2 regions of the Staphylococcus massiliensis genome follow, and region 1 is predicted to be linked to the other one. Evidence: riboswitches for the same ligand, from Rfam matches in the RefSeq annotation. Region 1 holds a riboswitch; the other holds the start of a gene.
What was found. Region 1 has a riboswitch for FMN ahead of ribD (bifunctional diaminohydroxyphosphoribosylaminopyrimidine deaminase/5-amino-6-(5-phosphoribosylamino)uracil reductase RibD). Riboswitches for the same ligand answer to the same signal wherever they lie in the genome.
Positions count from the first base shown of each region.

Region 2: it holds a riboswitch for FMN, as region 1 does, so the genes downstream of both, ACF3N8_RS08190 (ECF transporter S component) here and ribD (bifunctional diaminohydroxyphosphoribosylaminopyrimidine deaminase/5-amino-6-(5-phosphoribosylamino)uracil reductase RibD) in region 1, are expected to answer to the same signal.

Region 1 covers NZ_CP171119.1:1,355,614-1,361,297, reverse strand. Annotated here, with positions in the region: gene ACF3N8_RS06695 (proline dehydrogenase family protein) at 1-84, shown strand, start outside; gene ribE (6,7-dimethyl-8-ribityllumazine synthase) at 513-980, opposite strand; gene ACF3N8_RS06685 (bifunctional 3,4-dihydroxy-2-butanone-4-phosphate synthase/GTP cyclohydrolase II) at 993-2,174, opposite strand; gene ribE (riboflavin synthase) at 2,186-2,818, opposite strand; gene ribD (bifunctional diaminohydroxyphosphoribosylaminopyrimidine deaminase/5-amino-6-(5-phosphoribosylamino)uracil reductase RibD) at 2,824-3,867, opposite strand; FMN riboswitch at 3,986-4,115, opposite strand; gene ACF3N8_RS06670 (FAD/NAD(P)-binding protein) at 4,279-5,684, opposite strand, start outside.
Region 2 covers NZ_CP171119.1:1,673,682-1,679,365, reverse strand. Annotated here, with positions in the region: gene ACF3N8_RS08205 (ATP-dependent DNA helicase RecQ) at 1-522, opposite strand, end outside; gene ACF3N8_RS08200 (helix-turn-helix domain-containing protein) at 506-1,471, opposite strand; gene ACF3N8_RS08195 (ferredoxin) at 1,586-1,834, shown strand; gene ACF3N8_RS08190 (ECF transporter S component) at 2,092-2,649, opposite strand; FMN riboswitch at 2,706-2,836, opposite strand; gene ACF3N8_RS08185 (ATP-binding protein) at 3,236-5,005, opposite strand; gene ACF3N8_RS08180 (response regulator) at 4,998-5,684, opposite strand, start outside.

The DNA of each region.
Region 1 (5,684 bases):
AACAAATCAAACCAAGCTCACGAACAAGTGAATGGCGAGTTATTTGTAACACCTGATTTTGATAACAATCAAAAATCAAGCTAATTAGATGATAACTAGGGATGCGTGCATCCCTAGTTTTTTCATTTTTAGAAATTTTGAGATATTTCAAGCTTTAGGGTGCACTTGAAACTTGATGACGTGATCCTAATCAAGTCTCAGACCGATTTAAACTTGATGCGTAAATGCTAATCAAATTTCAGACCGTTTCAAACTTGATGCGTAAATGCTTATCAAGTTTCAGACCGTTTCAAACTTGATGGCGAATATCTAATCAAGTCTCAGACCGTTTCAAACTTGATGACGAATATCTAATCAAGTCTTGCACCCTACTCCCCTCATCATACTTAATCCAGGATATACCTAGTCCACTAAATCCATCACATATAGAAATTACAAAAACCCCCCAAGGGAGCACGCTTTCTCCCTTGGGGGGGTTCATTATTTCAACTATCGTTATTTCAAATTACAACTTATGCTTCAGGTAAACTTTTTAATAAGTTTGCCATTTCAATAGCACCTGTTGCAGCTTCAGCACCTTTATTACCAGCTTTCGTACCTGCGCGTTCTACTGCTTGTTCAATTGTCTCAGTTGTAATAACACCGAAGATAACTGGCGTATCAGTTGATTGGTTCGCATGAGAAACACCTTTCGCAACTTCATTACATACGTAGTCGTAATGCGTTGTTGCACCACGAATGACACAGCCTAACGTAATTACTGCATCATATTTATTACTTTTAGCTAATTTTTTCGCTACGAGTGGAATTTCGAATGCACCTGGTACATAAGCGACATCAATGTCATCTTCTTTAACATCATGACGCACTAATGTATCTTTAGCACCATCAAGTAAGCGACCCGTAATAAAATCGTTAAAACGGCTAACCACGATTGCTACTTTTAATCCACTACCTGTTAATTTACCTTCAAAATTCATCTAAATGACCTCCTAAATTAAATGTCCCATTTTTTCTTTTTTTGTAATTAAATACTCATGATTATGTTCATTGTGCTTTGTTACTAATTCAATTCTCGAATTAATATTTATGTCATAGGCTTCTAAACCAGTAAACTTATCAGGATTGTTACTTAATAAATTAACCGATTTAATACCTAAGTGACGAAGGATTTGGGCAGCTACACCGTATTCTCTTAAATCCGCTTCAAAGCCTAAAGCTTCATTAGCTGACACTGTATCATGTCCTTCTTCGATGAGCTTGTATGCTTTAAGTTTATTCATTAAACCAATGCCACGGCCTTCTTGAGAGAGATAAATGATGGCGCCTCCGTGTTCATTAATATACGACATCGCTGCTTCAAGTTGGTCGCCGCAATCACAGCGTTCACTATGGAAGATATCTCCCGTTACGCAAGACGAATGAATACGGACATTTTCAACTTCTCTTAAATCCCCTTTACTAATGACAACATGTTCTTGATTATCAATTATAGAAGTAAAGCCATACATTTCAAATTCGCCAAATTTAGTAGGCATTTTAACTTTAGCTTCTTCTTGAATTAAAGCGTCATATTTTTTACGATACTTAATTAAGTCTGTGATGGTAATCATTTTTAACTGATGCGTTTCTTTAAACTTTTGTAGGTCCTCGCCTTTAGCCATCGTGCCATCCTCATTCATGATTTCACAAATAACACCTGCTGGCTTAGCACCTGATAAACGCGCTAAATCTACACATGCCTCGGTATGACCTTCTCTTTCAATCACACCACGGTCTTTTGCAATCAATGGAAATAAGTGACCAGGTTGATGAAAGTCTACAGCTTCGGATGCATCATCAATTAATGCTCGAGCTGTTAATGTGCGTTCGTGTGCACTGATACCTGTAGTCGTAGATTTATGGTCTATACTAGCTGTAAAGTTAGTCCCATATACATCCCTGTTATTTTGTACCATTGGATTTAAATGAAGTGACTCAGCTATTTTACGTGATATCGGTGTGCAAATTAATCCTCTACCATTTTTAGCCATAAAATTAATCGTATCGTCTTTCATATATTCAGTGACAGCAAGTAAGTCACCTTCATTTTCACGATCTTCATTATCAAGAACGATAACCATGTTGCCCGCTTTCAAGGAAGCAATCGCTTCGTCTATTGTGTCAAATTTCATTCTCATACACCTCAGAAACCATATTTTAATAATTTTTCTTTAGTTAGTTCTGAACCTTTTTGTTGAGATAACTTTTCTACATACTTGAAAAGCATATCCGTTTCTAAATGCACAGGATCGCCAGTTGATTTGTCTTTTAAAATAGTGGCTTTACGCGTTTCAGGAATTAAATGAATTTCAAAATAAGTTTGAGTTAATTTAAAGATTGTTAAACTTATACCATCGACCGCTATGGCACCTTGTTGCACCATCTGATTTAAAAGTTTCTCATCGCATTTAATGGTGTAAATCCATTCGTTCTCTGACGCTTTAATACTTGCAATCGTCCCTTGTCCATCAACGTGTCCTTGAACAAAATGACCACCTAAGCGTCCGGTCGCAAGTAGCGCACGCTCTAGGTTCACGCGGTCACCTTGTTTCAATTTGGCGATATACGTAATCGATTCTGTACCTTGAATCATATCGACAGTAAAACTTTCATTTGTAAAAGACGTCACAGTTAAGCACGTCCCATTTACACTAATAGAATCACCGATATGCATATCTTCAAGGATTTTATCACAGCCTATTGTTATCTCAACGACAGGACCACTTTTATTCATACGTTTTATTTCACCGACTTCTTCGATAATACCGGTAAACATACGTATCACTTCCTTTTTAAAGTGAGTTTGACATTATCATCCAACATTTGGGTATTCATAATTTGAAATTGAGGTGTTTGGTCAAGTGGATTCACATTATCAGTCTGATAAAACTGATATTGACCAGTTCCACCTATGAGTTTCGGGGCATAATAAAGAATGAATTGATTGGTAAATGAAGAAGTAAGAAATTGTGAGGATACATTAGGGCCCGCTTCAACAAGCACACGACCAATGCCTCTTTCGAAAAGCACATTCAAGATCTGTTCTACTTCACATTTAGGTAAATATATAATTTCTATATGTTCATATGGCGATTTCAAGTTTTCATTCTCAGTAATAATAGTTACTGGATGAGTTGGATCTTGGTAAATTTGCTGGTCGAATTGGATATCACTTTTACGCGATAAAATAAATCGCTTAGGATTTTTACCCTCTTCAATACGTGTCGTTAAAGTTGGGTCATCCGCTAAGACAGTTTGGTGACCTGTTAATATCGCATCATGTTCATGACGTAATCTAAAGACATCTTGTTTAACTTTCTTGTTCGTAATCCACTTACTCTCACCATGGTCATTCGCTTGTTTACCGTCTAGCGAGCATGACACTTTTACCGTAACAATTGGCTTTTGTTGAGATTTAGATTTGAAGAAACTGTCATACAATCGATGCGCTCGATCACTTGGACGATACGTCACATCAATCCCGTGGTCCTCAAGTACATCGTGACCTGTTTTCTCAAGAGAAACGTCTTTGGTCGCATAAACGACCTTTGTAATACCAGCCTCGATAATCTTAAGCGCACATGGAGGCGTACTACCATAGTGTGAACAAGGCTCTAAAGACACATATATCGTCGCACCTTTACAGCGTTCAGAGGCCATATGTATCGCTTGAACTTCAGCATGGGCTTCACCTTGTTTCAAATGGCTACCGATTCCGACAATATTGCCATCTTTAACAACAACCGCGCCTACAGGTGGATTTTGACCTGTTTGACCGTCTACCATTTCTGCCAATGAAATCGCATATTCTAAATAATTCGTCATGTTATCACCTCATAAAAAAACACCCGACGTATAACAGGTGATGGTTTGAAAAGTATAACAAAGTAAGCCTTTCATTCTATAAAAAGGCACACTTAATACAATGCTACAATGAGCATCTTCATTCTTTCTCCCATCCAGACTTTAACTGTCGGCTCTAGATTCTCACTAGATCAGCCACATAAAGATTATGCAGGTCGCAGGCTTAACTTACTGCCGGTTAGGAATTTCACCTTGCCCCGAAAGAATTCTATTCAATTATATTTAAACCCTATTAGGTGATAAATCAGAAATATTCTGATATCAATATCATACCTTATTCATAGGTTATTTACAATTCTAAAATATCATCACGTTAAACAATAAAAAGGTTACGACGATTGTAACCGCCGCAACCTTTTAAAATTATTTATCTTATTTCTTTTTCTTATCTTTCTTTTTACTGTCTTTCTTAGACGCTTTCTTCTTATCGTCTTTTGATTTCTCTTTTTTCTTTTTGTGTTTCTTATCTTTCTTCTTGTCTTTCTTGTCTTGTTCTAAGTCGTCATCTTTACGCGACTTTTTACTTTTCACTTTTTCGTCTTTTTCAGATTTTTTCTTTTTAGCTTTCTTTTTCTCTTTTTTCTTAGATTTGTCATCTTTAGATTTTGACTCAGAAACTTTCTCTTTAACGTCTACTGTTTTGTATAAGGATTCAACAGCGGTTCTTACTTGTTGTAGGATCATTGTCACACTATTACGTTGGTAGTTCACACCATTCGTTAACTGACCAATCACTCTAAAGTCACTTAGCGTTCCGTATTTAGAACTAATGACCTCATTCGTAGCTGGTACAATTTGTACACCGCCCATTGGATGTGGTTGAACAATTTGGCGGTTATAAATGTCTTGAACGAGCGCGTCATCACTATCTAACTCATCTAAATGCGTCTTTGGACCCGTCGCATTAATTAAGACATCATAGCGAACTTCATCTCGAACGCCTTTATATTTGATTCTAAACTTACCATAATAATGTCTTACATTCTCGACACCTTTTTTAATAGACAGTCGACCCATTTGAATTTCATCGATTAATAACTTAGCTGTAGACGTAGGCATAGGGTTCGCATTGTCTTTTAAATAACCATTATATTCAGTGTGAAATAATTTTTGATCCTCTTTCGATAAACTATTCCAAATCCAATTCATATTTTCTTTAATTTCTTCAATCAAGCTTTGGAAAAGCCCTACCTCATCTGCGTGTCTTAAGTCGTAGTTTAAGTCACGCACTGGATTACCCTGTTTACGGTGTAGTAATTTTTTAAGCGGAATACCTAATGTATCACATTCTTTCTTAAATAAATCTAAAACTTCATTTAAAGGTACGACGCCAAAGTTCTTAAGTTTAAGTTTTTGGAAGTTGTCTTGTGTTAAATGTTGTAATTCAATATCATATTTTGTTCCACGTACACTAGGTAATTTACCTCCGCGACTCGCAATCGTAACTGGCATTTTGTCATGATGCTTTAACACATAACGTACAACGTCAATACTCGCTAAACCAGTTCCAATTACAGCTACACGGTCTCTATCTTTAACGTCATCAAGCGTTGAGATTGTTGGATATGGCGACGGAATAAAACCTTTTTTCCCTTTTAAATTGTAAGGATCTTTGTATGATAGTGAACCAACCGTAAAGAACACATAATCGTATTGCTTACATAAACTGTGATCGTTATTCGTACAAACATTATAAATAATTGCCTTTAGCGATTTATCTTCTTCAATAAATATTTGAGTGACTTCTTCTTCTACTATATTAATATTTTTGTAAGTTT
Region 2 (5,684 bases), 320 kb from region 1:
TGGCTTTGTCGCAGTTAGCGCTAAAATCGTCGCATTTTTAAAGCGTTTGATCGCCTTCTGTATTAATACATAGTGCGGTCGAAAGTCATAGCCCCACTCTGAAATACAGTGCGCCTCATCAAGCACGATTAAGCCAAAGTCAATATTTTCAATACGTCTTAAATTATGAGGTTGCAACAAGAATTCAGGACTCATGTAGATAAATCGACTCGAATGTAGTCGCTTTAAATGCTGGTAACGCTCACTTTCTGATAAACCTGAATGAATTTGAATAACGCGTTCTTCACCGTTCATCTTCATCTGCGCAACTTGGTCATCCATGAGTGAAATTAATGGCGATATAATGAGCGTTGGTTTTTGTTTGATGTACGTCGGCAACTGATAACATAAACTCTTACCACTACCAGTTGGTAGTACACCTAGCGTATGCGTATCCTTTATCACATTTTCAATAATCGCTTCTTGACCTGGCTTAAAATGTTCAAAGCCAAAGTAACGACGTAATTCATTTTCGAGATGCATCATATACCTCCTTTCTCACTTTCACAAATGCCATTTTAATTTGAAAGTACGACCAGTCTGGGAATGCTTCCTTAAAATATTTAAGTCGTTGGTTTGGGGCTTTTAAAAAAGCGGCCTTTAAATTAGCATAACCTTCACTCGGTACATAGGGTCTAAAGTCATGGAGATAACCTTTAATAAAGAGTTCGAGGATGTGATCTTCAATTGTGTTTGGTTTAACGTTTTTACGCGCCGCCATGTCCTCAATCTTCACATCAGGTTCTTTCAATAGCTGCTGATACGTCGTAAAGGTTTGATGCAAGAGCGTCGGCTTCTCGACACAACGACTCAATAAAGGATACGTATCCTGGTTTGAAATGGCCTTAACTAAATGATGAAGTGCTATGAGTTCATGAAACCACACTTCTTTAAGTGACAAGGACGTGATTAAACTCACCTGCTGCCTCGTGTACGCATGCTCATCATACCCGTCTAAATAATAATGCAAGAGCGGTACCTCAAGCTCAGATTCTAAAACTTCAAATAAGGTCATCAACTCGTCTTCAAGTTGTGATATCGTCTCCTCTTCTTTCATCTCCTTGAAAAGCCCTTTGACCTTCTGTTGGATATTAAGATTAGACGTAATGGGTAAGTACTTCGCATTATCGCTAATATATTGCGATACAACTTGAACAAGTAATTGAATGGTTGTAAACGTATCGCGCATACTCATATACGTGTGACCAAACAATTTCGGTAGCGAGTCAGACGTATTGTCAGAACTTTGTAACAATTGTAGAAACGTTTGGCTATTGAGATTCGGCATACTTTGATATAAAGGAAGTGTATCTTGTATACACGCATCGAAAAACGTTTGATGAGATTTTTTACCTGTGATAATATTAAAGATACTTTTTTCAGTCTTATAATTAAATGTACGTTGTTTTAAAATTTGGACGGCTCTTTCCATGATATAACTCCTTATTCTGTTGAAACGAAAGTATTGAAAATTATAAGTACAATGACTAAAATATTATATGTATTATAAGTTAGTTTAGCATTTTTTTAAAAGGAGGCGAAAATAATGGCTAAATATACTATAGTTGACATGGATACATGTATCGCATGCGGCGCTTGTGGTGCTGCTGCGCCTGATATATATGATTACGATGACGAGGGTATCGCATACGTAACACTAGACGATAACCAAGGTACGGCTGAAATTCCTGAAGAATTATACGAAGATATGGATGATGCATTCGAAGGTTGTCCAACAGATTCAATCAAAGTTGAAGATAAACCATTCGATGGTGACGCATTAAAATATGAATAAGGTTGATTGGTCGGTACGACATTAACCTAATTAAAAGAGCTAGAACGCTTTAGAGGAAGAGATTCTCTATGTGCGTCCTAGCTCTTTTGTTATATGTTACATAGTTTATAGATTATAAGTTAAATAATTATTTAGGTTTAGGTAAAATTTCTCAACCAGCTGACTTCTAGGGGAGAAGCGTGCGTTCTGAGACTACAAGCTCAGGCCACGCCCCAGGAAAGCATGCTGTTTGAGAAATTTTTATTATAATCTAGCCACTATGATTCGTATTTTTTAAGGAATGGTTTCAAACGTTTGAATAGAAGTAAGAAAACGAGTGAAACGAGTATACCTTTAATTAAATTAAATGGAATAATTCCAGCTGCGATAATTACTTTTAAATTCTTTACAACGTCGCCTAAGTTCATGATGTAACCGTATAATGGCAACAATACAAAGTAATTTAAGATACTTAATACAAGTGTCATCATAACCGTACCAACGATTAAGCCTGATACTAATGACTTCATAGAGCGTTTCTTTTTATATATGAGATACGCGACTAGGATTAACGTACTGCCTGCCAAGAAGTTTGCGACGGGACCAACTGGGTCACCCATATTAATTAAAAAGTTTAATACGTTTTTGATAAATTCCACTAATATGCCAGCAAGCGGACCAAAAGTGAATGTCGCGATGAGTGCTGGTACATCACTAAAGTCAATTGTTAAATAAGGCGGTAAGAACGGTAGCGGGAATTTAATAAACATGAGTACAAACGCTATCGCACTTAACATGCCAATCATAATAAGTTTACGTGTTTGGTTCTTTTCCATAATTAGCCTCCCATTCATCTCGTAAGAATAGGAGGTTAAAATGCATGCGAAATAACCTCCATCTTCTCCCATCCAGACTTTACTGTCGGCTCTAGAATTTCACTAGATCAGCCACATAATTAGATTATGCAGGTCGCAGGCTTAATTTACTGCCGGTTGGGAATTGCACCCGACCCCGAAGATGAATTTATTATTTGATTTGGTTGTAAGTTATAAAATTCTTAATAATTTCCTTAAACAGCATGCTTTCCTGGGGCGTGGCCTGAGCCTGTAGTCTCTAAAGTCCAACTCAAACTTCCAGTTTGCTAGTTGGACTTACAAAGTAGCATTGCTACTTTGTACCACGCTTAAGCCCCGGCTTGTATAGCTTGATAATTTGCTTACGCAAATTTCTTTGCCGGGGACCCCACCCCTAGGAGTCAGCTGTTAGGAAATTATTTACGAAATAAGATTAAGTTAGGTAATAACACAAATTAACAAGTATTATCCCTAGACAAACGTTATTATCTTTAAACTAGTTACATTCGAAATAAAGCATTTATTATTTTATATATTAAATCAATCTTTAGTTAAAGACAATATGATTTTATGATTGATTATTTTGTATTGATTTAGGTTGTTTAGGCAAGATGATTTTAAATGTTGTACCTTGGCCATACTTACTGTCAGCCGTAATTTGACCACCATGTTCTTCAATAATCATTCTACAAATAAAGAGTCCTAGCCCTGTACCTTGTTTACCACGTTTACGTGAAGCGTCAACCTTGTAGAAACGATCGAACACTAACGGTAAATGTTCAGGTGAAATACCTGCACCTGTGTCGGCAATTGAAAGTACATAATTTGATGAATCTTCAAAGGCTGTAATCGTTATCGTATCACCAGGCTCTGTATAACGTGTCGCGTTATCTAATAGGTTCGTCACGACTTGATCCATGCGATCAATATCGTAATACCAATCGTCCATGTTCGCTTCGATATCGATGTTCATCTTAAGACCAAGTTGATCAATTTGTTGTTGATACTTCATGTCGATTTTATCTGCAAGCACATCTATTGGTTGTTTCGTGATATCCATAGATAACCCTTCAGCGTCCATTTTCGCCACATTTAAGAGCTCATTCACTAAGCGATTCAGTCGTTTAGACTCATCTAACACAACAGATAACGAATCACGTATTTCATTTGGTTCGCTTACAATACCGTCGACGATGGCCTCAGTATAACCTTGTAGCAATGAAATTGGGGTACGCAGCTCATGTGAGACATTAGCTATAAAGTCCTTTTTCAATTGGTCAAGATTATGCTCATTCGTCATATCACGAATAATAACTACGATGCCGCACTCATTGCTGTGATCGATGTTCTCGATGAAGCTCATAATGACAACATAATAACGTTGGAACATTTCATATTCTTTAAACGTCACTTCTTCAGACTCAAATGTGTCATCGATTTGCGCATTAAATCGACGTTCATCGTCTTCAGTCATTTGAAGTAAGATGGAATGTGCGAGTTTATTCGATAAAATGATATCTTTCTTCGCATTAATGCCAAGCACACCTTCAATCATAGATTCGATTAACGTGTCTCTAACGTGCTTAGCAGACGTAATCGTGCTAATGTGTGAACGTATTTCAGAACTCATCTTGTTGAATGTAAGTGCTAGCTCGCCTATTTCGTCCTTCGTATTCACATGAATCTTCTCATGGTATTCACCCTTCGCAAGCTTATTTGCCTGAGAACGCATCTGACGTAAAGGCTTCGTAATACGCGTTGATAGGAAAAAGGCGAATATTGTTGTTAAGAACAATGATAATAACGCGGTAATGAGAATAATGATTGTTATCACATTTGTGGTATCCTCTATACTCTTTAAATCTTGATAAATAAAGACGGCACTCTTCTTATTCTGAGCGTCTTGGGATGGATACCCTACCAACACATACGTACGTTCTTTGCCTTTATAGTTAATCGACACGTGTTGAATGTGCGTTTCATCATGATCAATGACACGTTTATACGCATCATTAGCTTCGATTTCGTTTAACATGCGTCGCTTAAGTTCTGTCTTATCGTCCGAACGCGACGTATCTTTATAAGGAAATATAATTAACCCTTCAGGACCTTCGATTAAAGCATGACTTTGCTTGATAACAGCTTCTTTATCGTCTGATGATTCCATTAACTCACTGACACGTTTCGCATCGACGAAAAGACTCTGTTCTGTTTCCTTGGTATAATAATAAGAAATAAATGTGATTAAAGCGGCACTTAATAAAATTAAAACTGTCGTTACTATTAACATAATAGTTAACCACAGTTTTACAACGACGCTATTCAGCCGTTTAATCATTTTCGTCTACCTCGAACTTATAACCTACGCCCCATACTGTTTGAATCATTGTTGCAGCATCATGTGAGACGCGATTAAGTTTTTCACGTAAACGTTTAACATGCGTATCTACAGTTCGAAGGTCACCGTAGAATTCATAGTGCCAAACTTCTTTGAGTAATTGTTCACGATCGAAAACTTTGTTTGGTGTCTTAGCTAAGAAGATGAGTAATTCATATTCTTTAGGTGTTAGATTAACAGGCTTGTCATCTGCAAGTACACGGTGTGCATCATTATCAATCACAAGGTGCTTAAATTCGATTAAATCTCTCGTTGTAGGCTCTTCTTGTTCTGTTGTCACATCTTCAGTACGTCTTAATAATGCTTTAATACGTAACACGACTTCACGTGGTGAGAAAGGCTTCACGATATAATCATCCGCACCTGATTCGAACCCTTCTACACGGTTATTCTCCTCGCCTTTAGCCGTCAACATGACGATAGGTACATCTTTTTCTACGCGAAGTTTTTTCGCCACATCGATACCATCCATCTTAGGCAACATTAAATCTAAAATAATGCAAGCGTAGTTATGCTTAAGCGCCATATTGTATGCTTCCTCACCATCACTTGCTTCGTGAATGACGTAAGATTCTCTCTCTAAATACATCTTCAATAATTTTCTAATTCTTTCTTCATC